DNA from 4 places in the Streptomyces sp. NPDC033845 genome. Region 1 is predicted to be linked to each of the others. Evidence: riboswitches for the same ligand, from Rfam matches in the RefSeq annotation. Region 1 holds a riboswitch; each other region holds the start of a gene.

What was found. Region 1 has a riboswitch for cobalamin ahead of metE (5-methyltetrahydropteroyltriglutamate--homocysteine S-methyltransferase). Riboswitches for the same ligand answer to the same signal wherever they lie in the genome.
Positions count from the first base shown of each region.
Region 2: it holds a riboswitch for cobalamin, as region 1 does, so the genes downstream of both, ACZ50K_RS12200 (prenyltransferase/squalene oxidase repeat-containing protein) here and metE (5-methyltetrahydropteroyltriglutamate--homocysteine S-methyltransferase) in region 1, are expected to answer to the same signal.
Region 3: it holds a riboswitch for cobalamin, as region 1 does, so the genes downstream of both, ACZ50K_RS07485 (energy-coupling factor ABC transporter permease) here and metE (5-methyltetrahydropteroyltriglutamate--homocysteine S-methyltransferase) in region 1, are expected to answer to the same signal.
Region 4: it holds a riboswitch for cobalamin, as region 1 does, so the genes downstream of both, ACZ50K_RS08535 (ribonucleoside-diphosphate reductase subunit alpha) here and metE (5-methyltetrahydropteroyltriglutamate--homocysteine S-methyltransferase) in region 1, are expected to answer to the same signal.

Region 1 is NZ_JBVIRI010000006.1:138,822-146,496, forward strand. Features, by position in the region: gene ACZ50K_RS15355 (SgcJ/EcaC family oxidoreductase) at 432-866, shown strand; partial or broken gene ACZ50K_RS15360 (hypothetical protein) at 1,522-1,831, shown strand; partial or broken gene folP (dihydropteroate synthase) at 1,904-2,406, opposite strand; partial or broken gene ACZ50K_RS15370 (malate synthase A) at 2,636-2,821, opposite strand; gene metE (5-methyltetrahydropteroyltriglutamate--homocysteine S-methyltransferase) at 2,943-5,267, opposite strand; cobalamin riboswitch at 5,437-5,662, opposite strand; gene ACZ50K_RS15380 (hypothetical protein) at 6,305-6,847, shown strand; gene ACZ50K_RS15385 (MerR family transcriptional regulator) at 7,156-7,675, shown strand, end outside.
Region 2 is NZ_JBVIRI010000004.1:561,755-569,429, reverse strand. Features, by position in the region: gene ACZ50K_RS12210 (SAV_915 family protein) at 161-532, shown strand; gene lysA (diaminopimelate decarboxylase) at 544-1,878, shown strand; gene ACZ50K_RS12200 (prenyltransferase/squalene oxidase repeat-containing protein) at 1,944-3,356, opposite strand; cobalamin riboswitch at 3,475-3,613, opposite strand; gene ACZ50K_RS12195 (prenyltransferase/squalene oxidase repeat-containing protein) at 3,884-6,685, shown strand; gene ACZ50K_RS12190 (hypothetical protein) at 6,706-7,668, shown strand; gene ACZ50K_RS12185 (CbiQ family ECF transporter T component) at 7,673-7,675, shown strand, end outside.
Region 3 is NZ_JBVIRI010000003.1:90,118-97,792, reverse strand. Features, by position in the region: gene ACZ50K_RS07500 (energy-coupling factor ABC transporter ATP-binding protein) at 1-436, opposite strand, end outside; gene cbiQ (cobalt ECF transporter T component CbiQ) at 427-1,188, opposite strand; gene ACZ50K_RS07490 (energy-coupling factor ABC transporter substrate-binding protein) at 1,193-1,528, opposite strand; gene ACZ50K_RS07485 (energy-coupling factor ABC transporter permease) at 1,528-2,217, opposite strand; cobalamin riboswitch at 2,248-2,441, opposite strand; gene ACZ50K_RS07480 (DJ-1/PfpI family protein) at 2,516-3,085, shown strand; gene ACZ50K_RS07475 (Scr1 family TA system antitoxin-like transcriptional regulator) at 3,087-3,344, opposite strand; gene ACZ50K_RS07470 (AMIN-like domain-containing (lipo)protein) at 3,377-3,907, opposite strand; gene ACZ50K_RS07465 (SsgA family sporulation/cell division regulator) at 4,031-4,441, opposite strand; gene ACZ50K_RS07460 (L-serine ammonia-lyase) at 4,582-5,964, opposite strand; gene ACZ50K_RS07455 (APC family permease) at 6,102-7,675, opposite strand, start outside.
Region 4 is NZ_JBVIRI010000003.1:324,222-331,896, forward strand. Features, by position in the region: gene ACZ50K_RS08520 (carbon starvation CstA family protein) at 1-1,527, shown strand, start outside; gene ACZ50K_RS08525 (CstA-like transporter-associated (seleno)protein) at 1,524-1,718, shown strand; gene ACZ50K_RS08530 (GNAT family N-acetyltransferase) at 1,805-2,320, shown strand; cobalamin riboswitch at 2,372-2,492, shown strand; gene ACZ50K_RS08535 (ribonucleoside-diphosphate reductase subunit alpha) at 2,640-5,033, shown strand; gene ACZ50K_RS08540 (ribonucleotide-diphosphate reductase subunit beta) at 5,033-6,049, shown strand; gene def (peptide deformylase) at 6,119-6,775, opposite strand; gene ACZ50K_RS08550 (tetratricopeptide repeat protein) at 6,833-7,675, opposite strand, start outside.

The DNA of each region.
Region 1 (7,675 bases):
CCGGAGGCGGGGAGTCACCGCCGGGGGCTCGGACATGGAGACCACGGCGCTGCGCCTGCCGTTCTCGGTGACGCCGCTGAGGGTGAGACGGCCACCACTGCGGTGACCGGAGCCGTGGAGGCGATCAGGAACCGGCCCGGAGCCCACGGTGCGCCCAGAAGGCGGCGCCGGAGTGTGTCCCCCGCGGCACACCGGGCGACCATCGGCATCTCGTCCGACAAGCCCACGGCAGGAGCGAATCTGATCGGAACTCGTCGACTGGATCGTGTGTATCGTGACCGCCGCCGCGCACCCCTGTGCCCCTCTTGGGTTCCTTCCACACGAAGGGGCTTGACCTCAAGCGCAGTTGAGGAGTTTGGGTAGGGGACAGCGGCGAGGACGCCGCCCCGGCTGCGGCCGGACGGGAAGCGCGGATGGAACGGGGCACAGCCATGTCGAACGGGATCCTGGTGGTCGGGCGCATCGCGGAGGATGTCAGGGCAGCGGTCACCGGAGTGGTGAAGGACCTGGAACGGGCCTTCAACGACCGCGACGCCGACGGCCTGGCCGAGCAGTTCGGGGTGGAGGCCTCCTGGACCAACGCCGTGGGCATGCGACTGGACGGCCGGGAGTCGATCGCCGAGTTCAGCCGGACCGCTTTCCAGGGCTTCCTGGGCGAGTCGTACGCGCGCTACGACATTGTGAAGCTCCTGGGCATCTCCGACGGTGTGATCGGTGTGAACGTCCACCAGACCCCGACCGACCGCGAGGGGGCACCGGTCGGCGGCCCGCACGGGGCGACGACCTACGTGCTCGCGCGGCAGCCGGAGGGCTGGAAGATCGTCGTCGGCCAGAATGCCCCGGTCCCCGCACCGACGGCCGGCTGAGCGGACGGCGCGGGCGCGATGCCCGGGCGCGAGACCATTGCCCCTGAAGGGCACCGGGTCCGTCAACGCGCACGAGCCCAGGCCGGCACCGGAAGGACGCCGCCTGGCCGCCACCGGCGGCGGTCTCCGCCGGGAAGCCGCCGCCGGACCCTCCCGGGGCACGATGGCCACCGACACGCAGGTCCCCATGAAGCGCTGCGCCGCCCAGGGCCACCGATGGGTGCCGACCGCCGGCTGAGGGGCACGTGAGGCGGCTGTGATCGGGATCAGCTCTGCCCCTTCGAGTTCGACCCCGCACAGCCCTTGCGCCCCGACATCCTCCGGCTGCCCCGGCCGCGCCCGCTCCGCCCCCTTCCCCTCCGGAATCGAATACCTCTCCACCCTGCATACGAAAATCTGTCATGGCTGGAGTAGACATTTGGTGATGTGGTGGTTATGGTTTCTCTCGTAACCGAGAAGGACCGAAGGGCCCGGCACGGCGACGGGACTGGCGGCCGGACCGGGTGGCCCGCGGTGATGAGGGGCCGCCGAGAGTGGACGCAGGTGGCAGTACCCGGCAGTGAAGTAGTGGAGTGGCACCTCGGTGAAGGCGTCGGCTGCGGGCGCGCGCACCGGGAGGTTCGGCAGTGGGGTTCCAAGCCAGAGCGGATGCACCATGGGCGACGGGGCTGGCTGCCGGAGGAGAGGTGCGGACACGGAAGGCCGGCGCAGGTTCAGGGCCGGCAGATGGTGTAGCAGTTCCTTCGGGGCCCGGGAGCTTTACGCTCCCGGGCCCCTCCGCGCCCTGGGCGAGGCCCGCCTGATCACCCCGCTCCGATCCGCCGACGGACACCGCCGCCCGCGCGCGGGAACTCGTCGACCAGGGAACCCCCATCGAGGCCGCCGGCCGGATCATCATCCTGGAGGACCAGCTCGAAGAGGTCCAGCGCATCAACGCCGAATACCGGCGCGCGGCCGAGGACAGCCCCCTCCCACGGGCTGAACCGGTGCGCACCCATCGGCTCCGTCGCGCTTCCGACCAGGATGACGAATGCGATGTCGACGACGAGGTGCTCGGGTGGGATGCCGGCGGCCACCACGGCCTCGATCCGGGCGCCCGGCTCCGCCAGGACCTCACCGACCACGTCGCCGTAGATCGCGCGGCCGTTCATGTCGTGGCTGAACCCGCGCCAGTGCATCACGACGAAGGGGACGCGGCAGGCCGCGACGGCCTTGGGCATGGCGGGGTCGGCCTGTCCGCCGCTGACGTCGTTGACCAGGACCGCCCCGGCGTCGACCGCGCGGGCCGCGACGGAGGCCCGCACGGTGTCCACGGATACCAGCACGCCTTCGGCCGCCAGGTCCCGTACGACGGGGATGACGCGGCGAAGCTCCTCCTCCTCGTCCACCCGGGTGGCTCCGGGCCGGGTCGACTCGCCGCCCACATCGACGAGGTCGGCTCCCTCGGCGACCAGGTCCAGTCCGTGCTTGACGGCGGTGTTCGCCTCGAACCACCGGCCGCCGTCGGAGAACGAGTCGGGGTCGCGTTCACGACCCCCATGACCGCGCACCGGTTCCAGTCCGGCAGCCCCGCGGGCACACGGCGCGGCAGGCGCCCGTCGAAGGCATCAGGAGTCCTCCGTCCGGCGGACGAGATGCCGCCGGTAGGCCTCGGGGGTGAAGAACGGGGGCGGTTCACGGGCCGCGAGCGTTCCTTCGAGGATCTCGCGGGCCTGGTCGCCCATCGCGTTGGGTCGGTCCCTGGCCAGGGCGGCGGATTCGGCGTCGATCAGGTAGTCCCAGCGGCCCGCGTTGTGCCCGGCGCCGTGTTCGCGGAGCTCGTAGAGGAACTCCTCCGTCTCGAAGGCGGCGGTGACCGTCTCGATGATGGCGGTGGCCCGGATCGTGCCGTGTGGGATGTCCAGCAGGTCCTGGGCGAGCCGGAACGCCTCGTTCCACAGGCGGGCCCCGTAGCGGGCCGGGCCGCCCTGTCCGGCAGGGGACTGTCCGGGCGGGACGCGGTGGCGCCCCGCCCGGACCGTCAGCCGTCAGCCGTCAGCCGTCAGCCGTCAGCCGTCAGCCGTCAGCCGTCAGCCGTCAGCCGGTGTCAGCCGACAGGTCCGCGCGGACCGTGCGGGCGGCGGCGACGAGGTTCTCCAGGGAGGCGCGGGTCTCGGTCCAGCCTCGGGTCTTCAGACCGCAGTCGGGGTTGACCCACAGCCGCTCGGCCGGGATGGCCTTGAGGCCGGTGCGGAGCAGGTCCGCGGCTTCCTCGGTGCCGGGGACGCGCGGGGAGTGGATGTCCCAGACGCCGGGGCCGGCTTCGCGGGGGTAGCCGTGGGCGGCGAGTTCGCGGGCGACCTGCATGTGGGAGCGGGTGGCCTCCAGGCTGATGACATCGGCGTCGAGGTCGTCGATGGCCTGGACGATGTCGCCGAACTCCGCGTAGCACATGTGGGTGTGGATCTGCGTGTCGGGACGGACGCCGCTGGTGGTGAGCCGGAAGGACTCGGTGGCCCAGGCCAGGTAGCCGGCGTGGTCGGCGGCGCGCAGCGGGAGGGTCTCGCGCAGGGCGGGTTCGTCGACCTGGATCACCGAGGTACCGGCGGCCTCCAGGTCGCCGACCTCGTCGCGCAGGGCGAGGGCGACCTGGCGGGCGGTGTCGCCGAGCGGCTGGTCGTCGCGGACGAAGGACCAGGCGAGCATGGTGACCGGGCCGGTCAGCATGCCCTTGACCGGCTTCGCGGTCAGGGACTGGGCGTAGGAGGTCCAGCGGACCGTCATCGGTTCGGGGCGGGAGATGTCCCCGGCCAGGACCGGCGGGCGGACGTAGCGGGTGCCGTAGGACTGGACCCAGCCCTGCTGCGTGGCGACGTAGCCGGTGAGCTGCTCGGCGAAGTACTGGACCATGTCGTTGCGTTCGGGCTCGCCGTGCACCAGGACGTCCAGGCCGGTCTTCTCCTGGAAGGAGACGACCTCCTCGATCTCCGCCTTGATCCGTGCCTCGTACCCGGCGGCGTCGATCCGGCCGGCGCGCAGGTCGGCGCGGGCCACGCGCAGCTCGTCGGTCTGGGGGAAGGACCCTATCGTGGTGGTGGGCAGCAGGGGCAGGCCGAGGTGGGCGCGCTGGGCCGCGGTGCGTTCGGCGTACGGCTGGGCGCGGCGTCCGTCGGCGTCGGTGATGGCCGCGGTGCGGGCGCGGACGGCCGGGTCGTGGGTGATGGCGGAGTTCGCGCGGGAGGCGAGGTCGGCGCGGTTGGCGGAGAGTTCCGCGGTGATCGCGTCGGTGCCCTGGGACAGGCCGCGGGCGAGGGTGGCGATCTCGGTGGTCTTCTGGCGGGCGAAGGCCAGCCACCGCCGGATCTGGGGGTCGATGTCGCGCTCCGCGGTGGCGTCCAGCGGGACGTGCAGGAGGGAGCAGGAGGCGGCGACGTCGACCCGGTCGGCCAGGCCCAGGAGGGTGCCCAGGGTGGTCAGGGACTTCTGGTGGTCGTTGATCCAGATGTTGCGGCCGTTGACCACGCCCGCCACCAGGCGCTTGCCGGGCAGGCCGCCGACGGCGGCGAGGTCCTCCAGGTTGCATGCGCCGGTCTCGGTGAAGTCGAGGGCCAGACCCTCGACCGGGGAGGCGGCGAGGATCTGGAGGGCGTCGCCGAGCCGGCCGAAGTAGGAGGCCACCAGCAGCTTGGACCGGTCGGTCAGCGCGCCGAGGTCGCGGTAGGCGCGGGCGGCGGTGTTCAGCTCGGCCGGGGTGCGGTCCTGCACCAGCGCCGGCTCGTCCAGCTGCACCCACTCGGCACCGGCGGCCCGCAGGTCGGCCAGGACCTCCGCGTAGACGGGCAGCAGCCGGTCCAGCAGGGTGATCGGCTGGAAGTCGGCGGCCACCCCCGGCGCGGGCTTGGCGAGCAGCAGGTAGGTGACCGGACCGACCAGCACGGGGCGGGCGTCATGGCCCAGGGCCAGTGCCTCCTTCAGCTCGGCGACCTGCTTGCTGGAGTCGGCCGTGAAGACGGTGTCGGGGCCGAGTTCGGGGACCAGGTAGTGGTAGTTGGTGTCGAACCACTTGGTCATCTCCAGCGGCGCCACGTCCTGGGTGCCGCGCGCCATGGCGAAGAACCCGTCCAGGGCGTCGGCGGCGACCGCCGCACGGTGGCGGGAGGGGACAGCGCCGACCATGACGCTGGTGTCCAGCACGTGGTCGTAGTACGAGAAGTCGCCGGTCGGCACCTCGTGGATACCGGCGTCGGCCAGCTGCTGCCAGTTGGTTCGGCGCAGTTCGGCGGCGGTGGCGTGGAGGGCGTCGGCGGTGACACGGCCCTTCCAGTAGCCCTCGATCGCCTTCTTCAGTTCGCGGTTCTGCCCCTGGCGGGGGTAGCCGTACACGGTGGCTCGTGATGCCGCGGCTGCGGGCTTCGCTGTCACGGAACTCTCCTTCGCGAGATGTGTCCAGAAAACGCCCCGGCAACGGGACGCGGACGCGAAGGGAACGACAGAACGCACGGACCACGACGCGGAACCAAGGCCGCTCGTGCCGCTCGCTGTGTACGCCGACCCGCCCACGAGGTCACCGGGATGTCCGCACACGGAATCGTCCGCGTGCGGGCAACGGGCAGGTCTTCGGACTCGCGGGCACGCCTGCCGGTCTCCCGGCGGGCACCTACTGGCCGTCGCTTCCCAGGACCGTTGTCCGGTCCCAGTGCTTATGACGGCGGTCGTTCCCGCTCACCGCTGCGGGGCAGTCCCGGATTCCCACCGGGTTCCCTCTTACGACGCATCCCGCCTGGCGGACGGGGCGAACCAGCTGCCCGGTCAGAGTAGGGGGCGATCTCGTCCAGCGGCGAGTGACGTCCACCATTCAGACGCGGGAATGAGACGTTCCGTGATCGATCCGATGGCACACGGCCCCGCAGTCAGTGCTCGGCGATCACCGGTGGTCACATCGGTGCCGCCGCAGGACTCCCTGGCCACCGGACGTCGCCCCGCGCCTGACGGTGCGACCGGGAGGCGGTCCGCGGGGCGTGCGCGTCTTGAGCCGGTGCCCATGCCTGGGTAATGACCATGGGGACGGGGTTTTCAGTCCCCGCAACGACACCGCCTCCTGTGAGGCCGGTGATGAGGTGTACGCTCCCGTGTCGGATCCGGGCCAGGGTGCGAACACCTGAGTGCCCACGATGTGCTGAGGCCTTCCCTGGTCGTCCGTGGTGTTGCAGGTCACCTGGACGGTGATCTGCTCGGTGGTCGCTCTGACTGCCGAGACGGAATCCACCGGGTGTTCACCCCTGCGGGCAGGACCGGACCCGGTTGCCCGCCCACGGTGAGGTGGGGTGCGGCCCGGGGCACCCCGGCCAGGAAGGCGCCTTGAGGCGAGCGGTCCGGCCGTCCCGCCGATGGCGCCGGATAAGCCCGTGGACCTGCTGGAATGCCTTCGCCCGGCCCTCGCCCAGGCGTACCGTTGCTCCATGAGCAGCGAAGTGCAGGACCGGGGACCGAAGTTGCCGCCCAGCTTCCCGCCGAAGAGCCCACCGCCCCCGAAGAAGCCGGTCGAGCTGCCCCGACCCACCTCGCAGACCAGGACGGCGGTGGGTCTGCCCTCGCCGCGGATGACCATCCGCAACCGGCGCACCGCCGGCCTCACCTTCCGCTCCGACCAGTGGGCCCCCGCCAAGGCCGCCACCCAGACCGTGGACATCGTCCGGTCCTGGGCCTACTCGGGACTCGACGAGAACGACCTGGCCTGCGCCGTCCGCACCCTCGCCGCGGCGGCCGTCGCCGACGGCGGCAAACGCATCAGCATCCACCTCGCCGACCAGGACCAGAAAGTCCTCGTCGTCGTCCTGGCCCACGTACCCGGCGCCGCTGAGGACACCACCCCCCTCGCACAGGTCGCTGCCCTGCCCACGGTCGAATCCTGCACCACCGACGCCGCCCCCGACGGCCGACGACTGTCCGCACTCCTCGACGCCGCACCCCGGCCACGGCGCACTCCCCGCACGAGCGCCTGACCGGTCGCCGTGCCGGCAGGGGGACCGCGCAGGAACGCCGGGCGGGTCGGTGGAGCGGCCGCGTTCGGCGTCCTTGCGTCGCGCTGCCTGGAGGGGTGCTCCATCGACCGAACGTGCGCTGGGGTGCGTTGCACGCTGACCTGACCCGTTCCGCCCCAGGTGGTCGGCCTCTGCGTCAGCGAGTCCGGCCGCTGGACGGCACCGTGAGGTCCACCCCGCCGAGCCTGGCCTGACCTCGACCGCCCCGGTCGGATCCGGGACCGTAGGGTTGACCCTCACACCGTGTCAGGGCCTGGAGTGACGACATCATGTTCACCATCGGAGACTTCGCGAAACTCGGCGGGGTGTCGGTCCGCATGTTGCGTCACTACGACGCCATCGGACTGCTGCGCCCGGCCCGGGTCGATCCGTTCAGCGGCTACCGGTCCTACCGGGCCGGGCAGCTCGCCCGTCTGAACCGTGTCATCGCGCTCAAGGACCTCGGTTTCGGCCTGCACCAGGTGCGGGAGATCCTCGACGAGCACGTCGGGCCGGAGGAACTGCGCGGGATGCTGCGGCTGCGGCGGGCCGAGCTGGAGACGGCCTTGGCGGAGGCCGCCGGCCGGCTGGCCGGAGTGGAGAGGAGGCTCCGGATCATCGAGAGCGAGGGGCACATGCCCGAGCACGACATCGTCCTGAAGACCCTGCCCGCGATGCGGATGGCGCGGCTGACCGCGGTCGTGGAGAGTTTCGAACCGGCCGCCGTCGGCCCGGTGGTCGGCCCGTTGTTCGAGGAGCTGTGCGGGCGGCTGGCCGCGGCCGGGGTGTTCCCGACCGGTCCGGGGACGG
Region 2 (7,675 bases), on a different contig from region 1:
GTCAAGGACGCGTAGGGAACGGGCCGGCCCGCGTATGGGTCCCGTCACGAGGCGTCCGACCCGGCACAGGGACGGGGATAGCTTCGGTCGCGGAACCCGGGCCGCCGACTCGCGCGGCCCGGGACCGCACCAGCCACCCGTGGTTCCCGAGGAGGGCCCCATGTGCCTTTTCCCGTACGAAGACTCCGACCCCGAACCCGAGGAACGGGGCCCGGCCGGGCCCCTGTACGTGCCCGCCCGGCCGGGAGGAGCGCACGTGGCCGTGCGGCTGTTCCGCACCCCGCTGGGGGACCGTACCGCCGTCGGTTTCACCAGCCCGGAACGGCTGGCCGCCACGCTCGGTCCGGACCAGCCCTGGATCCGGCTCTCCGGGGCGGCGCTCCGCGCCCTGGCCCGGCCGCTCGGCGCGTCCCTGCTGACCGTCGATCCGGCCCTCACCGCTCCCCCGGCCGGCGCGGCGGACCGCGCCCGCGCCGGGACCCCGCCGGAGCCGGCGGCCCGCACCGCCGCCCGGACCGGCCGTACGGTCTGAGGGGGCGGGACATGACCGTCGCCGTACTCCCGCAGGCTCCCGCCGGTGCCGGCGGCCCGTCCGTCTGGCCTGCCTCCGCGACCCCGCTGCCGCACGGCGGCCTGGCCGTGGCCGGAGTGCCCCTGACCGAGGTCGCCGACCGGTTCGGCACCCCCGTCTACGTCCTGGACGAGGGCGAGGTCCGCGACCGCTGCCGGACCTACCGCGCGGCCTTCCCGGACGCGGACGTGCTGTACGCCGCCAAGGCGTTCCTCTCCCGTGCCGTGGTCCGCTGGGTCCGGGAGGAGGGGCTCGGCCTGGACGTGTGCTCGGCCGGGGAGCTGGAACTCGCCGTCACGTCCGGGTTCCCTCCGGAGCGGATCGTGCTGCACGGCAACGCCAAGTCCCCGGAGGACCTGGCGTCCGCGCTGCGGCTCGGGGTGGGCCGGATCGTGATCGACAGCCCGTCCGAGATCGCCCGGATCGCCGCCGCCGTCGGGCCGGGCGGCCGTCAGAAGGTGCTGGTGCGGGTGGTCCCCGGCGTCTCGGCCGGCGGCCACGACAAGATCCGCACCGGCACCGAGGGCCAGAAGTTCGGGCTCTCCCTCGGTGACGGCGGCGCCCGGCACGCCGTCAGCCGGATCCTGGGACAGCCGCGGCTCGAACTGACCGGTCTGCACTGTCACATCGGATCCCAGATCACCGAGGTCAAGCCCTATCTGGTGGCGCTGCGCCGGATGGTCGGGCTGATGGCCAGGATCCGCGAGGCCCACGGGGTGGTGCTGCCCGAGCTGGACATGGGCGGCGGTCACGGGATCGCCTACCGGCCGGGCGAACCGTCCCTCGACCCCGCCGCGCTCGCCCGGCGGATGCGCGCCGAACTGGTCGCCGGCTGCGCCGCGGCCGGGCTGGCGGTGCCCCGGCTGGCCGTCGAGCCGGGGCGGGCCGTGGTGGGCCCGGCCGGGGTCGCGCTCTACCGGGTGCTCAGCGTCAAGCGGGGCGGCGGGAAGCTGTTCGTCGCCGTGGACGGCGGGATGGCCGACAACCCGCGGCCCGCGCTGTACGGGGCGCGCTACGCGCCCATGCTGCTGGGGCGGAGTTCGACGGCCGGGGCGGCCGTGGCCACGGTGGTCGGCCGGCACTGCGAGGCGGGTGATGTGCTCGCCGCGGACGTGGAGTTGCCGGGCGACGTCCGCCCGGGCGATCTGCTCGCCGTGCCGGTGGCGGGGGCCTACCAGCTGTCCATGGCCTCCGGCTACAACCTGGTCGGCCGGCCGGCGGTGGTCGCCGCCCATGCGGGCGAGGCCAGGCTGCTGGTCCGGCGCGAGACCCTGGAGGACTACCGGAGCCGGGACGTCGGCGCCTGATCCGGCCGCGGCCGCCGCCTGGTACGGGCCCCCGCCGGCCGGGGGTCCGGACCGGGCGTGGCGGGTCAGGCGCCCCAGCGGAGCGCGATGGTGTCGCCCACGTTGATCACCTTGTTGCGGGCGGCTCCGGCGAACGCGGAGCCGTCCACGCTGACCTTCCAGGTGTTCGAGCCGCTGTTGGCCTTGCCGTTGACGGCGGTGATGGTGCCGGTGCCGGAGGCCGGGGTCACGCTGGTGACGCAGCCGGCCGGAGCGGCGGCGCCGGTGGCGGCGGCGAGTACGTCCCCGAGGGTGCTGGTGGTGCCGGTCGGGGTGAGGGTGACCGAGCAGGCCTTGAGGCCGCCGGCCCCGTCGTCCACGGTCAGGGCCAGCCGGGTGGTCGTGCCGGCGGTGAACGTCGGCTGGGCGACCCACTTGGGGGCTCCGGGGGTGACCGGGGTCGGCGGGGCGGTGGTGAAGCCGCCGCCGGCGACCGCGCGGAGGGCGTCGATCGAGGCGTAGGCGGTGGGCGCGGTGTCGGCCGGCTTGTACTTGAAGCCGCCGGCCGGGTTGAACTGGTTGGCGATCAGGAAGTCGATCGGGGTCTTCCCGGAGGCGGTGAGGAAGTCCCCGGTCTGCGGGTTGATGCCGCAGGCGTTGAGCCCGGCGACGGCCCAGCCGTTGGAGCTGGTGTTGACCCCGTAAAGGGAGTTGAAGGCGCCGGTGGACGACACCAGGGTGGTCCTGAGGAAGTTCTTGGCCTGGACGAGGTCCGGGTCGCCGGCGGGTATCCCGGAGGCGCAGAGGGCGGCCATGGCGGCGCCGGTCATGTCGACGTCGCCGGGGGCGTTGAGGACGGTGGGGTTGCCCTCGCCCTTCTGGTAGGTCCAGCCGCCGTCCACGTGCTGGTTGGCGCGAATCCGGGAGACCAGCGCGTCGGTCAGCTTCTGGGGGACGCGGGCCGTGCCGCCCTGGGTCTTCGCCCCGCCGAGCGCGAGGGCGGCGAACACGGTGCCGTTGAAGTTCGAGGAGGGGCCGAAGTAGCCGGGTTCGGCGGTCTGCCAGTAGGAGTAGACGTGGGCGATCAGATTGCGGGAGGCGGAGACCCGGGCCGGGTCGATGCCGGCCGCGTACGCGTTGAGGGCGGCGCGCTCGTAGTCGGTGACCACCGGGGAGGCGGAGGGCCAGGCCGCCGTGGAGAGCAGGTTCCGGTAGACGGTGCGGGCGTTCTTCGTGGTGTCCCCGCCGGGGGTGACGTCCACCACGGCCGTACCGGCGGCGGCGAGGGCGCTGAACGCCCACTCGTTGGAGAGTCCTGAGCCGGCGTAGGCGCCGCTGGGCGCCTGGAGGGACCTGAGGTAGGCGACGCCGTTGGTCTTCGAGGTGGCGATCTGCGCCGGCGTCGAGGTCGCGGAGGCGGGCAGCACGGTGAGGGCGAACGCGCCGAGGGCGGCGGGTCCCGCGAGCGCGAGGCGGCGGGGGGTACGGGGACGGGACATGGCCTGCTCCTGGAATCGGCGGGCGCCGGCCGCTCCGGACGCGCCGAGGGCGTCCGTGCACGGGGCACGGCCGGGGGCGTGGCCGGAGAGCCGCCGCCCGGAACGCGTGGTACGGCTTCCTGTACTGCGTCGCCGGATGGGCATTCGGGCTCGGAGACGGCCCCCGCCGTCCCACACCGCTGCGCGTCAGCTCCGGATTCGCACCGGATTCCCCCATGTGGCAGCCCAGGACGCTACCCGAGCGGCGAAACGACCGCCAGCCGACCGGTCTTGACGGGCCGTACGGATCGGTGTTCCATTCCGCGTGACAACTGCTCAGTCCCAGGGGAAGCCGGTGCGATTCCGGCGCTGACCCGCAACCGTGGGCCCGGATCTCCCGGGCGAGCCGGATTGCCTGGGGCCGGGTCACAGTACGAAGAGCGCCGTCGTGGACTGCGGTGTGGTCGTCCCCGCCTCCCCATGGCGCAGCGAGCCGTGCGGGGGCCTTCCGCCACGCACCCGTCCGCCCGGCAGAGACGAGGGCCGCGGTGGGGACCGAACAGAGGGCGCCACGGCGCCCCGTGACGGGGCGGCGGCTGCTGTCCCTGCTGACCGCCTCCTTCCTGACGCTCGGGGCGGGCGCGGCCCTGCTCTCGGCCCCCACCCCGGCGAGCGCCGACCCCGTCGCGAAGTGCTCGCCGGTCAAGGGGGCCCTGGTCGCGGTGGACTTCCGGCCGTTCGGCGGCACGGTGGAGAAGGGCTGTGACACCACCCCCACCACCGGCTACGAACTGCTGCACACCGCCGGGTTCACCACCACGGGCACCGTCCACGACGGCCCCGGCTTCATCTGCCGGATCGGGCTCAAGTCCTTCCAGGGCGGCAGGCAGTACCCCACCCCGGCCAAGGAGCCCTGCGTGCTCACCCCGCAGGCCACCGCCTACTGGTCGTACTGGATCGCCTCGCCGGGGCAGCGGAAGTGGACCTACAGTCCGCTCGGGTCGATGGCCCGGAACCCGAAGGCCGGCGATGTGGAGGCCTGGGTGTTCGGCGGCACCGACGTCGGCGGCACCAAGGGGAAGCCCTCCTTCACCCCCGATGACGTCCGGGGGTTCAGCACCCCCGACCCGGCGGTCCCGACGGTCCCGCCCAAGGTGCCCGCGGGCTCGGTGGACGTGCCCGCCGCCCTCCGCTGGATCGGCGGCAGGGTGAAGGACGGGCGGGTGGTCGACGAGGGGTCCACCACCGTCAACCACCTCCTCACCACCGAGGCGGTGTTCGCCCTGGCGGCCTCCGACCGCAAGAGCCCGGCGGCCAGGAAGGCCGCGGAGTTCCTCGCGGACCCCGCGCAGACCGAGGCGTACGCCTATCCGAACGGCCGGGACGCGATACCCGACGCCACGGCCGCGGCACGGCTGGCGCTGGTGGCCGAGGCCACCGGGCTGGACCCGCGCGCGTTCGGCGGCCGCGATCTGCTCGGGGACCTGGTGAAGTACGCCTGCCCGCGGGACATCGGCGACGGGGACACCGTCGACGGCTGTCTGACCAAGGGGGACTTCCGCACCACCGGGCAGTCCGATGCCCAGGCCATGGCCGTGATCGCCCTGGTCAACGCGGGGGTGGCGCCCCCGGCGGGCTCGGTGGCCCGGCTGACCGGACTCCAGTGCGAGGACGGCGGGTTCACCTCCGTCCTGATCCGGTCCGGCGGCTGGTGCGACAGCGAGGCCGGCTCCACCGGGCTGATCACCCTGGCGCTGGCCCGGGCCGGCGGCCATGAGCCGGCCGTCCAGAAGGCCCGCGCCTTCCTGAAGAAGTCCCAGCTGAGGACGGGCGCCTGGCCCGCCCTGCACTACGAGACCACCGGCAACCCGGCCGCGACCGCCTGGGCGGCCCAGGCGCTGCGGGCCCTCGGCGACGAGGCCTTCGCGGACGCGGGCCTCTCCTGGCTCTCCGGGCGCCAGCTGGCCTCGGGCGGGTTCGGCTTCGGGGAGGAGGACACCGAGTCCCGGCTGTTCCCGACCGCCACGGCGGCCGTCGCCGGGGCCGGCAGCGATCTGGGCGCCCTGACCGCCAAGCCGGCCGTGCCGCCGACGGTCCCCCCGACGACCCCGCCCACCGGCCCCACCAAGCCCCCCACCACCCCGCCGACCGCTCCCCCGGCCGGTCCCGGTCCGGACCTGCGGAAGGGGGTCGGCTATCTGACCCACCCCTCCAGGCTGATCCAGGGCCGGTTCTACGAGACCCAGCCCGGCAAGCGCTTCGCCGACTACGGGCTGACCATCGACGGGGCCTACGCCCTCGCCGCCACCGGTGGGGACGACGCGGCGCTGCGCGACATCGTCGACTTCCTCGACCAGGGCGGCGAGGACGGCCACGGGCGCGGCCTGCACGACTGGACCCACATCGGCAGCAGCTACGCGAGCGGCGGGTCCCTCGGCAAGGCGGCCGTGCTCGCCCAGTCCGTGGGCCGGAACCCGCGGGACTTCGGCGGCCGGGACCTGATCGCCGCACTCGCGAAGATCACCTGCAAGGAGCGGACCCCGGTCCGGCAGCAGTGCGCGGGCAAGGGCAACTACACCTACGCGACCTCCGTGTTCTCCCAGTCCCTCGGCGTGATCGCACAGCTCCGGGCCGGTGAGAAGGCCGCCGCGGCCGCACCGGTCGGCTATCTGAAGGGCCTCCAGACCCCGTCGGGTGCCTGGCCCAGCCTGATCGGCGAGCCGAGCGGGCCGGAGGTCGACTCCACGGCGATGGCCGCGATGGCCGTCGACCTGCTGCCGGACGCCGCCTCGCAGGCCGCCGTGGACCGGGCCCTGCGCTGGCTGGCGGCCCGGCAGACCGCGGACGGCGGCTTCCCCGGCGCCTCGGGGAACTCGGTGAACTCGGCCGCGCTGGCGATTCAGGGGCTGTCGCTGGACGCCACCCGGTACCGCACCCAGATCGCCCGGGCCCGCGCCTTCCTGGCCACCCGGCAGAACCGGGACGGCGGGTTCACCATCACCAAGGGCGGCCAGCCGGGCTCCGACGTCCGCGCCTCCACCCAGGCCGTGGGCGGGGCCACCGGAGTCTCCTTCGGCACCCTGGCCCGCGACCTCTCGGGCACCACCCCGCAGCCCCTTCCCGGCATCTCCGCGTCCCCGACTCCGGGCCCCACGCCCACCGTCCCGGTGATCGTGACCCCCGAGGACGGCTCCGGCGGCCCGGGCTCGGGCGGCTCCGGCGGCAACCTCGCCTCCACCGGCGCCCGGGCCGGGGGTCTCGCCGCCGTCGCGCTGGCACTTGTCCTCGCCGGCTGGGGCGCCACCCGCCTCGCCCGGGGCCGCCGTGGCACCCCCGGGGGCCGGGCATGAGGCGCGGCGGGACGGCCGGCATCCCGGCCCGGACGGCCGCAGCCCTGACCCGGACAGCCGCCGCGCTCGGGCTGACGGTGGCGGCCCTGGCCGGCACCACCGCCCCGGCCGGGGCGGCACCCCAGCCGATGGGCCGGTGCACCACCTCCTCCGGGGTGGTCCTCGCCGTGGACTTCAGCCGCTGGGGCGGGCCGATCTACCGGTCCTGCGGCACCACCCCCACCACCGGCTACGAACTCCTCAACCAGGGCGGCTGGACCACCACCGGCACCGGGCACGACGGCCCCGCCTTCGTCTGCCGGATCGGCTACAGCGGCCACCGGGGCGGCAAGCAGTTCCCGACGCCCCGGGAGGACGACTGCGTGCTGACCCCGCCGGCCTCCGCCTACTGGTCGTACTGGCACGCCGATCCCGGCCGGAACACCTGGGAGTACAGCCAGCTGGGGGCCATGCTCTACAAGCCCAAGCCGGGCAGCGTGGACCTGTGGATCTTCGGCGCGACCGATGTCGAGGGCACTGAGGGCAAGCCCACGGTCACCCCGGACCAACTGCGTGCCAGGAACGCGCGGCCGACCGGCGGGCCCGCGCCCCGGGACACCCGCACCGCGGCCCCGCCGCCCCCGGACGCGGACACCGGGCCCGGGCCGGTCGCCCCGTCCCCGACCGAGCCGGCGCCCCCGGCGGGCACCGCCGCACCGGGTGCCTCGGCCTCCGCACCCGTACCCGTGCCCGTACTGACGGGCCCCTCCGTCTCCGCCACCCCCACGACCGGCGCCCCGCCCACCCCTTCCGCACCACCGGCCTCCGGTGTCCCACCGGTGGCGGCCCCTCCGGCCGGGACCCAGGTGGTGGACGCGGCACCGGCGTCCGACCCGGAGCACGAGGCCGGCTCCTATCTGCCCGCCGTCGCCACCGGGGCCCTCGTCCTGCTGATCGGTGCTGCGGCCGTCCGCTCGGCCAGGCGCCGGCGCCGTCCGGAGTAGCCGCGTG
Region 3 (7,675 bases), on a different contig from region 1:
CGTACGACAGCAGATGGGTCGGCCGGTCCCGGAGCGCGGTGATGTCCAGGGCGGCCAGCGCCTCGTCCACCCGCGCCCGGACCTCCGCGTCCGGCAGCCCCAGGTTCAGCGGGCCGAAGGACACGTCCTGCTCCACCGAGGCGGCGAACAGCTGGTCGTCCGGATCCTGCACCACCAGCTGCACCGCGCTCCGCAGCCGGGTCAGCCCCGCCCGGTCGTGGCGGACCGGGACCCCGTCCAGCCGGAGCTCACCGGCGTCCGGCCGCAGACCGCCGCTCAGCAGCCGCATCAGCGTGGTCTTGCCGCTGCCGTTGCGGCCCAGCAGGGCCAGCGAACGGCCCTCGGCGATACCGAAGTCCACCCCGGACAGCACCCGCGGCCCGTCCTCGTACGCGTAGCCCGCGCCCGACAGTTCCACCAACGGCCTCACGGCCACATCCCTTCCAGATACGGGCCGAGCACCAGGGCCGGCACCACCACCGCCGTCAGCAGCCCCGCCGACGCGGCCAGGAACCGCCAGGACACCCGGGCCTCGGGCACCAGCACCCGCAGGGTGCCGTCGTAGCCGCGCCCGGCCAGCCCGGCCTGGAGCCGGCCCGCCCGGTCGAAGGCCCGGACGAAGGCGGTCGCGGCCAGCCCGGCCAGCGAACGCCAGGCCGCGGCCCGGCCGGTGTGCCCCAGCCGGGCCGCCTGCGCCTGCCGGATCCGCGCCACCGAGTCCAGCAGCAGGAAACCGATCCGGTACATCACCAGGGCCACGTCCACCACCGGCGCCGGCACCCCGGCCCGCACCAGACGCGGCAGCACGTCCGAGACCGGGGTGGTGAACGCGAACAGCAGCACTCCGAGCGAGGCCGCCGAGGTCCGCAGCAGCAGCTCCACCGCGTGCCGGGGCCCGTCCGGGGCGAGCCCGACCCAGCCGGCGGGGCCGCCCACCGCGAACAGCAGCGGCAGCGCCCCGGTCACACAGAAACCCAGCGGGATCCGGAAGGCCCGCCACAGCTGTCGGCCGGGCACCCCGGCGGGACCCAGCAGGACCGCCAGGGTGGCCGCGGCCACCAGCGGCCCGCCGGGCCAGGGCGGCAGGCACACGGCGGTGACCGTCAGCCCCAGCCCCAGCAGGGCCTTCTCCGCCGGATGGCGGTGCCGCCAGCGGCTGCGGTGCGCCGCCGCGTCGATCGGCAGCACGGACTCAGGCCTCCGCGCGGTCCGCCGGGGCCGCCGCTGCCGCCGCCGCGGCCTGGCGGCGGCCCTTGCGCACACCGAAGTAGTACGCGAGCACCCCCGCGCCGAGCGCCGCCTGCAAGGCGAACAGCGCCGACTCGACCTCCCCGGACGGCGGTTCGTACAGCGGCGAGAACCAGGGCTCGTAGTCCGGCTTCAGCTCGGTGATCGCCGCCTCCGCCTGGGCGTCCGCCCCGGCGAACGGCTCCTCCTTGTGGTCGCCCATTCCCAGCGCGAGCGGGAGCACGGCCAGCGCCGCCACCAGGAGCAGCAGCAGCGTGTTGATCTTCGCGTTCTTCGACATCAGACCGCCGCCTCCGTCTTGGACCCGGTGATCCGGGCCACGCCCAACCGGACCAGGTCGGACTTGCTGGACTGCATCAGCAGCCGCATCACCAGCACGGTCAGCAGGCCCTCGCTGACCGCGAGGGGGATCTGGGTGACCGCGAAGATCCCGCCGAACTTGGCGAGCGCCCCGGCGAAGCCGCTTCCCGGGTCCGGGAAGGCCATCGCCAGCTGCACGCTGGTCACGCAGTAGGTGACCAGATCGGCGAAGAAGGCGCCGAAGAGCACCGACACCATCAGCGGGGCGTCGGTCCTGCGCAGCAGCCGGTAGACGGCGTAGCCCGCCCACGGTCCGGCAATGGCCATGGAGAAGACGTTGGCGCCCAGGGTGGTCAGTCCGCCGTGGGCCAGCAGCAGCGCCTGGAAGAGCAGGGTGATCGTGCCCAGCACCGCCATGATCGGCGGCCGGAACAGGATCGCGCCCAGCCCGGTCCCGGTGGGATGCGAGCAACTGCCCGTCACCGAAGGGATCTTCAGGGCGGACAGGACGAAAGTGAACGCTCCGGACGCCCCGAGCAGCAGGGTGCTCTCCGGGTTCGCCTTGACCTCACGGGTCAGCGCGCGAACGCCGTGGACGACGAACGGAGCGGACGCGGCGCCCCAGGCGACCGCGTGCAAGGGGGGCAGGAAGCCCTCGGCTATATGCATGAGTGGGGGAGACCTCTCCAACACCTCGTGGATGGACAACGCGCCCCGGCCGGTCTCCTGGCTCACGGGTTGCCGCCCTGACTCCGCCTTCCCGGGCGGCTCACGGTCCCCCGCGGCCGCCCAGTGGCTTCCCGCAGGAGTGGAGCCGGACTTCCCGATCACAGTGGCGAGGGCCGCACCGGTTTCCCACCGGTTTCCCGAACACCAAGGCCAGCCGACCCTAGTCGGTTTGTCCGCGGCCCTCGCGGGCAGGGTCGACTTCGCCCGAACCCCCCCAGCAGCCGACCGGGAGCAGCCCATGGCAGCGAAGATCCTCATCGTCACCGGCGATGCGGCGGAGTCGCTCGAAGTCCTCTACCCCTACCAGCGGTTGCGCGAGGAAGGGTACGAGGTGCACATCGCGGCACCCTCCGTGAAGAAGCTCCGCTTCGTCGTCCACGACTTCGAGGAGGGCTTCGACACCTACACGGAGAAGCCCGGCTACACCTGGCCGGCCGACGTGGCCTTCGCCGATGTGGACCCCGGGCAGTACGCCGCCCTGGTGATCCCCGGCGGCCGGGCCCCCGAGTACCTGCGCAACGACCCGGAGGTGCGGCGGATCGTCGCCGCCTTCACCGGGGCGGACAAGCCGCTGGCGCAGATCTGCCACGGCCCGCTGATCACCGCGGCCGCCGGGGGCCTGGACGGCCGCCGGGTGACCGCCTACCCGGCCCTGGAGCCCGATATGAAGGGGGCCGGGGCCGCCTTCGAGGACTCCGAGGCCGTGGTCGACGGCACCCTGGTCTCGTCCCGCGCCTGGCCCGACCACTCGGCCTGGATGCGGGAGTTCCTCACCGTCCTCCGCGCCAAGGCTCCGCTCGGCGGCTAGGTCAGCGCGCGGCCTTGGCGCCCGCGACGAAGGCGACGAAGGCGGCGAAGGCGGCGTCCGGGAAGACGAGCGCGGCCAGGGTGAACGGGGCGATCTGGATGGTCACCTCAGGACGTGCGGCCATGGCCGCCAGGTGCGCCAACTGGCGGTCCATGGCGTCCGCACCGCCCATCGGCCGACGGATGGCGCTCTCGTCCATCACCACGTGTACCAGCGGCAGCCCGAGATCCGGCCGGCCCATCTCCTGGAGCACGGCCACGGCATGCGCATCGTCGCGGCGCTGGCCACGGTTCAGCAGGTGTTCGGGTGCTTGATGTCCAGGACGAAGCGTTCGGGGGAGTGCAGGGTGAACGACGTGTACTCGGGCCTGGTGGTGAAGGCGGCGCCGAAGGTCACGTAGCCCTCGTAGTCGCCGGTCAGGGCGATGCCCTTCAGCTTGGGCAGCTGGAGCTTCTTGAGCTTGGGTCCCTTGTAGACGGACTGGCCGGCGTCGTTGTGGGCGGCGGCCGGGTTCAGGCGGATCTCCAGGAAGTGCGTGCCGGGCAGCGGGACGGGCTTTCCGGAGCCGTCGTAGACGAGCTTGGAGACGCGGCGGACGGTGGCCTGGGGCACGTAGCCCTTGATGTCGACGACGAGCCGGTCGAAGGTGCAGTGGGTTCCCCAGCGGGCGTTGACCACCTGCGGGGTCTGGGTGCGGGCCGCCGCGGGCCCGGTGGTGGCGGCCGGTGTCGCGGCCGCGGCCGGGGCGGCGAGGGCCAGTCCGGCGGTGAGAAGGACGCCCGTGGCGAGGGCCACGAGCCGCTGACGACGCGCATGGAACATGGCGTCCCCCGATTTCTCAGGATCCCGGCGGGCCGGGATGGGGGAAATGCTGTCATCCACGAAGACATCCATCCTCGCCGTACGGTTCCCCCGCCGCGACATCACCGCCACGGCGCGGCCGCGTCAGCGTGACAGCAGGCAGCTCAGTTCGGCGTCCAGGTCGTACTGCCGGTCCTCCAGCCCGCGCGGCACCAGGTCCGTCATCCGGCGGCAGAGCCGGCGCAGGTCCCGGGCCCGGGCCGTGAGCACGCAGTCGGCCGGACCGTTGGTGAACCGGAGCCGCACCCGTGGCTCCCCGCCCCGGGCGTCCGGGCGGACCCGGACGTCGCCCTCGCCGGCCGGCCGGAGCAGTCCGTCCAGCAGCAGGTCGCGGGCGAACACCCAGTGCGCCAGGTGGGTGCCGGCGCCGTGGAAGTCCACGGACACCTCGTACGGCCGGTCCGGCCGGTAGCCGAACCGGCCGGTCAGCGGGACCGGGCCGATCCCGCCGTCCTCCAGCAGCAGCGGTATCTCACGGTGCTCGGTCGTGGCCATGGCGGGTCCTCCGTTCCCCGGACGTTCCCGAAGAACGCGTCCCCCGGCACGCTAACCCGGACTCCCGCCGGGATCGGGCGGCCGAAAGTCCCGAACCCCCGGGCCGAGGGGCCCGGGGGTTCGGGGGAGCCGTGAGCGGATCAGCACTCGATGACGTTGACCGCGAGGCCGCCGCGCGCCGTCTCCTTGTACTTGATCTTCATGTCGGCGCCGGTCTCCTTCATGGTCTTGATGACCTTGTCCAGGGAGACCTTGTGGCTGCCGTCGCCGCGCATCGCCATCTTGGCGGCGGTGACGGCCTTGACCGCGGCCATGCCGTTCCGCTCGATGCACGGGATCTGCACCAGACCGCCCACCGGGTCGCAGGTCAGACCGAGGTTGTGCTCCATGCCGATCTCGGCCGCGTTCTCCACCTGCTCCGGGGTGCCGCCGAGCACCTCGGCGAGGGCGCCGGCCGCCATCGAGCAGGCCGAGCCGACCTCGCCCTGGCAGCCGACCTCGGCGCCGGAGATGGAGGCGTTCTCCTTGAAGAGCATGCCGATCGCGCCGGCCGCGAGCAGGAAGCGGACCACCCCGTCCTCGTCCGCGCCGGGCACGAAGTTGGTGTAGTAGTGCAGGACGGCGGGGAGCACCCCGGCCGCGCCGTTCGTGGGGGCGGTGACCACCCGGCCGCCGGCCGCGTTCTCCTCGTTGACCGCCATCGCGTAGATGGTGGTCCACTCGCTGCGGTGCATCATCGGGTCGCCCTCGGTGCGCAGCTGGCGGGCGGTGGAGGCGGCCCGCCGCCGGACCCGGAGGCCGCCCGGCAGGATGCCCTCGCGGGACATGCCGCGGGAGACGCAGGCCTGCATGACCCGCCAGATCTCCAGCAGGCCCTCGCGGATCTCCTCCTCGGTGCGCCAGGCCTTCTCGTTCTCCAGCATCAGCGAGGAGATCGACAGCCCGGTCTCCTTGGCCAGCCGGAGCATCTCGTCACCGGAGCGGAAGGGGTACTTCAGCACGGTGTCGTCGAGCTTGATCCGGTCCTCGCCCACCGCGTCCTCGTCCACGACGAACCCGCCGCCGACCGAGTAGTAGGTCTTCTCCAGCAGCGGGGCGCCGGCCGCGTCGTAGGCGAACAGGGTCATCCCGTTGGCGTGGTACGGCAGGGAGCGGCGGCGGTGCAGGATCAGCTGGTTCGGCTCGTCGAAGGGGATCTCGTGGGCGTCGTCTATCTCGGTGCCGAGCAGCCGCAGTCTGCCGGTCTGCCGGATCCGCTCCACCTCGTCGTCGGCGGTCTCCACGTTCACGGTGCGCGGGGAGTGGCCCTCCAGGCCCAGCAGGACCGCCTTCGGGGTGCCGTGGCCGTGGCCGGTGGCGCCCAGCGAGCCGTACAGCTCGGCGCGGACGGAGGCGGTCTGGGCGAGCAGGCCGTCCTTCTTGAGCCGGGTGACGAACATCCGGGCCGCGCGCATGGGGCCGACGGTGTGGGAGGAGGAGGGACCGATGCCGATCGAGAAGAGATCGAAGACGGAGATGGCCACGGGGGAGACTCCCTTGTCTGCTCGTGGGGTGCGGGGGCAGGTGCGGTGCGGGGCGATTCGGCGGATTTTGTCCGGCAGACGAGCGTATCGCGGTCGTGTGAACGAGTCGTCTGCCGGACGGGTCGGGGCGGTGACGGTCAGGCGTGAGTCAACTCACGCTCGTGGTCCTGGTCGGGTCCGGTGCCCGGTTCCGGGATGCGGGCGGCGGCGCCGGCCTCGCCGTCCAGGACCGGGTCCGGGCCGGGCAGCCCGGCCAGGTGGGCCCGGAGGCCGGCCTGTACGGCCCAGTAGTAGGTGCCCAGGGCCATCGCCGCTACCAGGGCGATGTCCACCCCGCCGGGGATGGTGCCGCGGCCGCCGAAGTCCGTGCTGCCCAGGTAGGAGAGCAGGGACAGGGCGCCGAGGAAGAAGACGATCCACCAGGCCGGGGCGAACTGCCGGAGCAGGTCGCGCTCGCCCTTGCGGGAGAGCACCAGGGCGGCGATCGGGGCGGCCAGCAGGGTGAGGGCGGTGACGATGCCGGTGTTCGGCCACTTCGACCAGTACAGCGCGCAGGCGGCGAAGACGAAGGTCAGCGGGCACAGGACACGGGCGAAGGGCAGGGTGAAGGGGCGGGGGAGTTCGGGCTTGGTGCGGCGGAAGACACCGACCGCGACCGGGCCGATCAGGTACGAGATGACCATCGCGGCGGAGATGATCGGGGCCAGGGTCTTCCAGCTGTGGCCCACGGTGACCAGCAGCAGCACCGAGAAGCCGAGGTTCATCCACATGGCCGGGCGGGCGGTGCCGTAGACCGGGTGGGTCTCCTTGAGCCTCTTCGGGAAGAAGCCGGTCTCGGAGAGGTTCTGGACCATGTAGGCGGCCGAGGCCACGTTGGCGATGTTGGAGCCTGCGGGGGAGATGAAGGCGCCGAACTGGAGCATGACCACCACCCAGTGGATCATCAGCAGCTTGGCGAGCTCGGCGAACGGCGAGTTGAAGTTGACCCCGGACCAGCCGCCGGCCTGGGCGAGGTGCTCCGGCGGGACGGCGCCGAGGAAGGCGGTCTGCAGGGCCAGGTAGATGACCAGGCCCAGGGAGAGCGCGCCGACCAGGGCGATCGGGATGGCGCGGCCCGGGTTCTTGGCGGCCCCGCCGAGGTTGACCACGGCCTGGAAGCCGTTGAAGGCGAAGACCACGCCGGAGGTGGTGACGGCGGTCAGGACGGCGGTCCAGCCGTTGGGGGCGAAGCCGCCGTGCGCGCTGAAGTTCTCGCCGTGGAAGCCGGAGGCGATCAGGGCGATCACGGCGAGCACCGGGATGGCGAACTTGACCAGGGTCAGCATGGAGTTGATCTTGGCGAGCAGCTGGACCGACCAGTAGCAGGACAGCCACAGCAGTACGGTCAGCAGCAGCGCGACCGCCATGCCGAAGCCGGTCAGCTGGTGGGAGCCGGGGTCGACCAGGTCCTTGGCCCAGCCGAAGCTCCAGGAGGACATGTACTGGGTGGCGGCGATGGACTCGATCGGGATCAGCGAGGCCACCGCGATCCACACCGCCCAGCCGGTGATGAAGCCGAGCACCGGGCCGTGCGAGATGGAGCCGTAGCGGGCCATGCCGCCGGGGATCGGGTAGGCCGCGCCGACCTCGGCGTAGGACATGGCGATCATGCCGATGAACACGGCGCCGATGACCCAGGCGACCAGCGCCGCCGGGCCCGCGACCTGGGCGG
Region 4 (7,675 bases), on a different contig from region 1:
CGCGTGCTGCGGCCCGGCCGGGTCACCGAGGTCTCCGTCATCGGCGTGGCCCTGCTGCTGCTCGCCATCGTCGCGGGCGGCTGGGTCGCCGAGTCCTCGCTCGCCGACACCTTCACCCTGGAGAAGGAGACCCTGGTCATCTGGATGGTCGGGTACGGCTTCCTGGCCTCCGTGCTGCCGGTCTGGATGCTGCTCGCCCCCCGCGACTACCTCTCCACCTTCATGAAGGTGGGCACCATCGTGCTGCTCGCCGCCGGCGTGTTCATCGCGATGCCCACCCTGAAGATGCCCGCGGTCACCGACTTCGCCTCCCGCGGCGACGGCCCGGTCTTCGCGGGCTCGATGTTCCCGTTCGTCTTCATCACCATCGCCTGCGGCGCGCTCTCCGGCTTCCACTCCCTGGTCTCCTCGGGCACCACCCCGAAGATGATCCAGAAGGAGACCCAGGTCCGGATGATCGGCTACGGGGCCATGCTCACCGAGTCCTTCGTGGCCGTGATGGCGGTGATCACCGCCTGCATCCTGGAGCCCGGCCTCTACTTCGCCATCAACTCCCCCGCCGGCGTGGTCGGCACCACCGTCCAGTCCGCCTCCGAGGCGGTCACGAGCCTGGGCTTCGCGATCTCCCCGGAGGCCCTCGCCCGGGCCGCCCAGGACGTGGAGGAGGCCAGCCTGCTCTCCCGCACCGGTGGCGCTCCCACGTTCGCACTCGGCATGTCGGAGATCTTCTCCGCCGTCATCGGCGGCGCCTCCATGAAGGCGTTCTGGTACCACTTCGCCATCATGTTCGAGGCCCTGTTCATCCTGACCACGGTCGACGCGGGCACCCGGGTGGGCCGCTTCATGCTCCAGGACACCCTGGGCAACGTGCACAAGTCCTTCAAGGACGTCAGCTGGAAGCCCGGCGTCTGGCTGGCCAGCGCCGTGGTCGTCGGCGGCTGGGGCTACTTCCTGTGGGTCGGGGTCAAGGACCCGCTGGGCGGCATCAACCAGCTGTTCCCGCTGTTCGGGATCGCGAACCAGCTGCTGGCCGCGGTGGCCCTGGCCGTCTGCACCACCCTGCTGGTCAAGTCCGGCCGGCTCAAGTGGGCCTGGGTCACCGGGGTCCCGCTGGTCTGGGACGTGGCGGTCACCCTCACCGCCAGCTACCAGAAGATCTTCTCCGCCGACCCCAAGGTCGGGTTCTTCGCCCAGCGCGACAAGTACCAGACCGGGATCGACGCCGGCGAGATCATCGCTCCCGCGAAGTCCCTGGACGACATGCGGACCGTGGTCACCAACTCCACCGTGGACGGGGTGCTCTGCGCCCTCTTCGCGCTGCTGATCATCGTGGTGCTGGTCGACGCCGCGCGCACCTGTCTGAAGGCGGTCGCCGACCCCGGGTCCGTACGCCTCTCCGAGGTGCCCTGGACCGAGTCGAAGATCATCGCCCCGGCCGGGATGCTCCCCACGCCCGAGGAGCGGGCCGAACTCACCGCCGCCGGGCTGGACTCGGGCGGCGGCAAGGTCCAGGAGCCGGTGGCATGACCGTACGGCGGGTGCTGGGCCGGATCCGGTACTTCCTGCGGGAGTTCTCCGGGGAGGCCGCCTACGACCGCCACGTGGCCCATCTGCGCGCCCACGACCCGGCGGCCGAGGTGCCCACCCGGCGGGCCTTCGAGCGGGCCCGCACGGACGCCCGCGAGGCCGACCCCCGCGAGGGCTTCCACTGCTGCTGACCCCGCCGCCGCCCCCGCACTCCCGGCCGAGGGCCCCCGCCGCACCCCGCGGCGGGGGCCCTCGGGCTTCCGGCACACTCGACGGCATGGACATCGTGATCAGGGCGGCGGATCCCGCCGAGTACGCCGAGCTGGGGGAGATCACCGCGCAGGCCTACCTCGGGGACGGGCTGCTCGACTTCAACGGCGAGGACAGCGACTACGAGAAGGTGCTGCGGGACGTGGCCGGGCGGGCCGCCGACGGGGAGGTGCTGGTGGCCGTCCTCGACGGGCGGCTGCTGGGCGGTGTGACCTTCGCCGCCCCCGGGAGCCGGCTCTGCGACATCGCCGGGCCCGGCGAGGCCGAGTTCCGGATGCTCGCGGTGGCCGCCGCGGGCCGCGGCCGGGGTGCCGGCGAAGCCCTCGTACGGGCCTGCGCCGAGCGGGCCCGGGCGCTCCCGGGAGTGACCCGGCTGGTGCTCTCCACCCAGCCGAAGATGGCCTCGGCGCACCGGATCTACCAACGGCTGGGCTTCGTCCGGACCCCGGATCGGGACTGGTCCCCGCTGCCCTCCGTACCACTGTGGACCTACGCAATGGAGCTGGACGCGCCGGTACGGTAGCCGCGCCGACACTACATGTGGGGGGTCACGCATCCGCGGCCCCCCACATGTATGCTCATGCCTGCTGTCGCCGCAGGGGAATCCGGTGCGAATCCGGAACTGTCCCGCAACGGTATGAAACGCACACTTTCGCGCTTCGAGTCCGAGCACCTGCCCGCAGCGCGCCCTGGCCGCCCGGTCCGGGTGCCGATTCGTCCGGGCCTCGCGGTTGGGCCGGTGGACGCCATGCGGTGGTGAACGCGTTCCCGCCACGCCCGCATGTGCTTCCTCGCGCCCCGCTCCCGTAGGTGACCGGGCCGAGCGAGGGAGAGCTCCCCCCGTGACCATCGCGCCTGCCGCACCGCGCGCCGAGTCCGCCGACCCGTCTTCCGAGGGGCCGGGGGCCGCACTCCTGCGGACTCTCACCGAGCTGACGGCCGACCTGCCCGACACCGACCCCGGCCGGGTCGCCGCCGCCGCCCTGCGCGGCCGCAGCGCCGCCGCGGACGAGGCCGAGCTGCGCGGTCTGGCCACCGAGGCGGCCGCCGGGCTGATCTCCGAGGACCCGGCCTACTCCCGGCTCGCCGCCCGTCTGCTGACGCTGGCCGTCGCCGACGAGGCCGCCGGCCAGGGCTCCGGCTCCTTCGCCGAGTCGGTGGCCGTCGGCCACCGCGAGGGCCTGATCGCGGACCGCACCGCCGCGTTCGTCGCCACCCACGCCGCCCGGCTGGACTCCCTGGTCGAACACGCCCTCGCGGAGGGCGCGGACGACCGCTTCGGCTTCTTCGGCCTGCGCACCCTGCACAGCCGCTACCTGCTGCGCCACCCGATCACCCGCCAGGTGATCGAGACCCCGCAGTACTTCATGCTCCGGGTGGCCTGCGGCCTCGCCGCGGACGAGTCCGTCACGGCCGTGGAGGAAGTGGCCTCGCTCTACCGGCTGATGAGCCGGCTGGACTACCTGCCGTCCTCCCCCACCCTCTTCAACTCCGGTACCCGGCACCCGCAGATGTCCTCCTGCTACCTGCTGGACTCCCCGCTGGACGAGCTGGACTCCATCTACGACCGCTACCACCAGGTCGCCCGGCTCTCCAAGCACGCCGGCGGCATCGGCCTCTCGTACTCCCGGATCCGCGCCCGCGGTTCGCTGATCCGCGGCACCAACGGCCACTCCAACGGCATCGTGCCGTTCCTGAAGACCCTGGACGCCTCGGTGGCCGCGGTGAACCAGGGCGGCCGCCGCAAGGGCGCCGCCGCCGTCTACCTGGAGACCTGGCACGCGGACATCGAGGAGTTCCTGGAGCTCCGCGACAACACCGGCGAGGACCAGCGCCGCACCCACAACCTGAACCTGGCGCACTGGATCCCGGACGAGTTCATGCGCCGGGTCAACGCCGACGCCGACTGGTCGCTGTTCTCCCCGGCCGACGTGCCCGAGCTGGTCGACCTGTACGGCGCCGAGTTCGAGGAGGCCTACCGCAAGGCCGAGGATGCCGGGCTGGCCAAGAAGACCATGCCGGCCCGCGAGCTGTACGGCCGCATGATGCGCACCCTCGCGCAGACCGGCCAGGGCTGGATGACCTTCAAGGACGCCTCCAACCGGACCGCGAACCAGACCGCGCTGCCCGGCACCGTGGTCCACTCCTCCAACCTGTGCACCGAGATCATCGAGGTGACCAACGACGAGGAGACCGCGGTCTGCAACCTCGGCTCGGTCAACCTCGGCGCCTTCGTCCTCCCCGGCACGGGTGAGATGGACTGGGAGCGGCTGGACGAGACCGTCCGCACCGCCGTGACCTTCCTGGACCGGGTGGTGGACATCAACTTCTACCCGACCGAGCAGGCCGGCCGCTCCAACGCCAAGTGGCGCCCGGTGGGCCTGGGCGCCATGGGCCTCCAGGACGTGTTCTTCCAGCTCCGGCTGCCCTTCGACTCGGCCGAGGCCAAGGCCCTGTCCACGAGGATCGCCGAGCGGATCATGCTGGCCGCGTACGAGGCCTCCGCCGATCTGGCCGAGCGCCAGGGCCCGGTCCCGGCCTGGGCCGAGACCCGGACCGCGCAGGGTGTGCTGCACCCCGACCACTACGGGGTCGAGCACCACTGGCCGGAGCGCTGGGAGGCGCTGCGCGCCCGGGTCGCCACCAGCGGTCTGCGGAACTCGCTGCTGCTGGCGATCGCCCCGACCGCGACGATCGCCTCGATCGCCGGCGTGTACGAGTGCATCGAGCCGCAGGTGTCCAACCTGTTCAAGCGGGAGACCCTCAGCGGTGAGTTCCTCCAGGTCAACGCCTACCTGGTGGAGGAGCTGAAGAAGCTCGGCGTGTGGGACGCGCAGACCCGGGAGGCGCTGCGCGAGGCCTCCGGCTCGGTGCAGGGCTTCGGCTGGATCCCGGACGAGGTCCGCGAGCTGTACCGGACGGCCTGGGAGATCCCGCAGCGCGGTCTGATCGACATGGCGGCGGCCCGCACCCCGTACCTGGACCAGAGCCAGTCGCTGAACCTGTTCCTGGAGACCCCGACCATCGGCAAGCTCAGCTCGATGTACGCGTACGCCTGGAAGCAGGGGCTGAAGACCACCTACTACCTGCGGTCCCGCCCGGCGACGAAGATCGCCCGTGCCGCGTCCGGCAGCGCCGCCGTCCCCGCCGCCGCCACCCCCCTTCCGCAGGCCGTCGACGAAGAGGCGCTGGCCTGCTCCCTTGAGAACCCCGAGTCCTGCGAGGCCTGCCAGTAATGAGCTCCACCGAAAAGAAGAACCTGCTCGACCCGGGCTTCGAACTGACCCTGCGTCCGATGCGCTACCCGGACTTCTACGAGCGCTACCGGGACGCGATCAAGAACACCTGGACGGTGGAGGAGGTCGACCTGCACTCCGACGTCGCCGACCTCGCCAAGCTGACCCCGGCCGAGCAGCACATGATCGGCCGGCTGGTCGCCTTCTTCGCGACGGGCGACTCGATCGTCTCGAACAACCTGGTGCTGACGCTCTACAAGCACATCAACTCCCCCGAGGCGCGCCTGTACCTCTCGCGCCAGCTGTTCGAGGAGGCCGTGCACGTCCAGTTCTATCTGACGCTGCTGGACACCTACCTCCCGGACCCGGACGACCGGGCGGCCGCGTTCGACGCGGTCGAGGAGATCCCCTCCATCCGCGAGAAGGCCCAGTTCTGCTTCAAGTGGATGGACTCGGTCGAGAAGATCGACCGGCTGGAGACGGCCGCCGACCGGCGCCGCTTCCTGCTGAACCTGATCTGCTTCGCGGCCTGCATCGAGGGCCTGTTCTTCTACGGCGCCTTCGCGTACGTGTACTGGTTCCGGTCCCGCGGTCTGCTGCACGGTCTGGCCACCGGCACCAACTGGGTGTTCCGTGACGAGACCATGCACATGAACTTCGCGTTCGAGGTCGTGGACACGGTCCGCAAGGAGGAGCCCGAGCTCTTCGACGACAAGCTCCAGGAGCAGGTCACCGACATGCTCAGGGAGGCCGTCGAGGCGGAGCTCCAGTTCGGCCGGGACCTGTGCGGGGACGGCCTGCCGGGCATGAACACCGAGTCGATGCGCGAGTACCTGGAGTGCGTGGCCGACCAGCGGCTGGTCCGGCTGGGCTTCGCCCCGGTGTACGGCTCGCAGAACCCGTTCTCCTTCATGGAGCTGCAGGGCGTCCAGGAGCTGACGAACTTCTTCGAGCGCCGCCCCTCGGCCTACCAGGTCGCGGTGGAGGGCACGGTCGACCTGGACGAGGACTTCTAGTCCGGCCGCACCCCACGCATGCGAACGCCCCCGCCCGGAACCCCGGGCGGGGGCGTTCGCCCCGGCGGTTCAGGCGTTCGGGACGACCGGGTAGCGCGGGGTGCCCTCGGCCATCTGCCGCAGCGCGTCCTTGCGGTCCCGCTTGGAGAGCCGGTCGATGTACAGGTAGCCGTACAGGTGGTCGGTCTCGTGCTGGAGGCAGCGGGCGAAGTAGCCGGTGCCCCGGACCTTGATCGGGTTGCCCTGGGCGTCCTGGCCATGGACCTCGGCGAAGTCCGGGCGGGCCAGCGCGGCGTAGGCGGTGGGCACCGACAGGCAGCCCTCGTTGGAGTCGTCCAGCACCCGGGCGCCGGCCGGCAGCTCGACCAGCCGCGGGTTGACCACCACACCGGTGTGGCGGACGCCCTCGTCGTCCGGGCAGTCGTAGACGAAGACCTTCTGGTCCACACCGATCTGGTTGGCGGCCAGGCCGACGCCCTCGGCCGCCTTCTGGCTGGCGAACATGTCGTCGATCAGCCGGGCCAGCTCCTCGCCGAACTCGGTGACGTCCTTGCACTCCTTGTGCAGCACCGGGTTGCCGACCACCGTGATCGGGCGGGCGGTACCGCGCTCGCGGTAGGCCAGCTCGCGCGCCTCACAGTCCTCGGTGTCGACGACGTACCCGTCGTTCACGATCCCGCCGGCCTCGCCGACCCCGCCGACGACCTCGTTCTCCTGCTGCGCCATGTCCGCCGTACGCCTTCCGTAAGTCACCGATGTGCGCGTACAGACTACGGGCAGCCCTCAGCAGACTTCTTCGAGATCCCGCCACTCCCGGCTGTCCGGGCTGTCCGCCACCCAGCCGTCCAGCAGCCCGCGCACCAGCCCGGCCGGGGCGGCGATCCCGCACTCCCGCTCGGGCACCCAGAGCGGGCCGGAGCCGTTCGTCCGGTGGCCCAGGGGGCCGGGGTGGCCCGGTTCGCTGTGGTCGTGCGGGTCCAGGTGCTCCCCGTCGCCCTCGTCGCTGGGCATGGCGCTCTCCGAGCAGGTCCGGCACAGCAGCCGCACCGAGGAGGACCAGTCCTCGGCGGCGAACCCGGCGTCCGAGGCCAGCCGCTCCAGCGCGTCCCGGTCGGCCTCGGTGGCCGCCTCCAGCAGCACCACCCAGGTGGGCACCGGGGAGGGCGCCCACAGCTCGATCTCGTCGAACACCGGATAGGAGGGCCCGGCCGCGGTCACCCGCTCGCCGTGCGGGACCCCGTCGTGCAGCACGACCTCGCCCCAGCGGCGGCCCGAGGAGGGCAGCGGGATCGACAGGACCTCCATCCGGGCCGGGTCCAGCCGGCGGCCCCAGACCACCTCGGCCTCGCCCTCCGGGGAGAGCCGGACCGCGGCGCTGCCCAGCTCCATGCCCACCGGCTCCGCGGACCCGCCCGCGCCGTGCGGGTCACCGGGCACCCGCAGCCCGTACGCCTGCCAGGCCCGGCGGGCCAGCGGCCAGTCCTGGAGGGCGGTCGCGGCGATGCCCACGTTCCACCAGTCGGGGGCGCCCGCCTCCCGGTCCAGCAGGGCCACGGCCCGCAGACCGGCGGCCCGGGCCTGCTCCCAGTCGTGCCGGAACTTGTGCAGCAGCGCCAGGTTGAACCA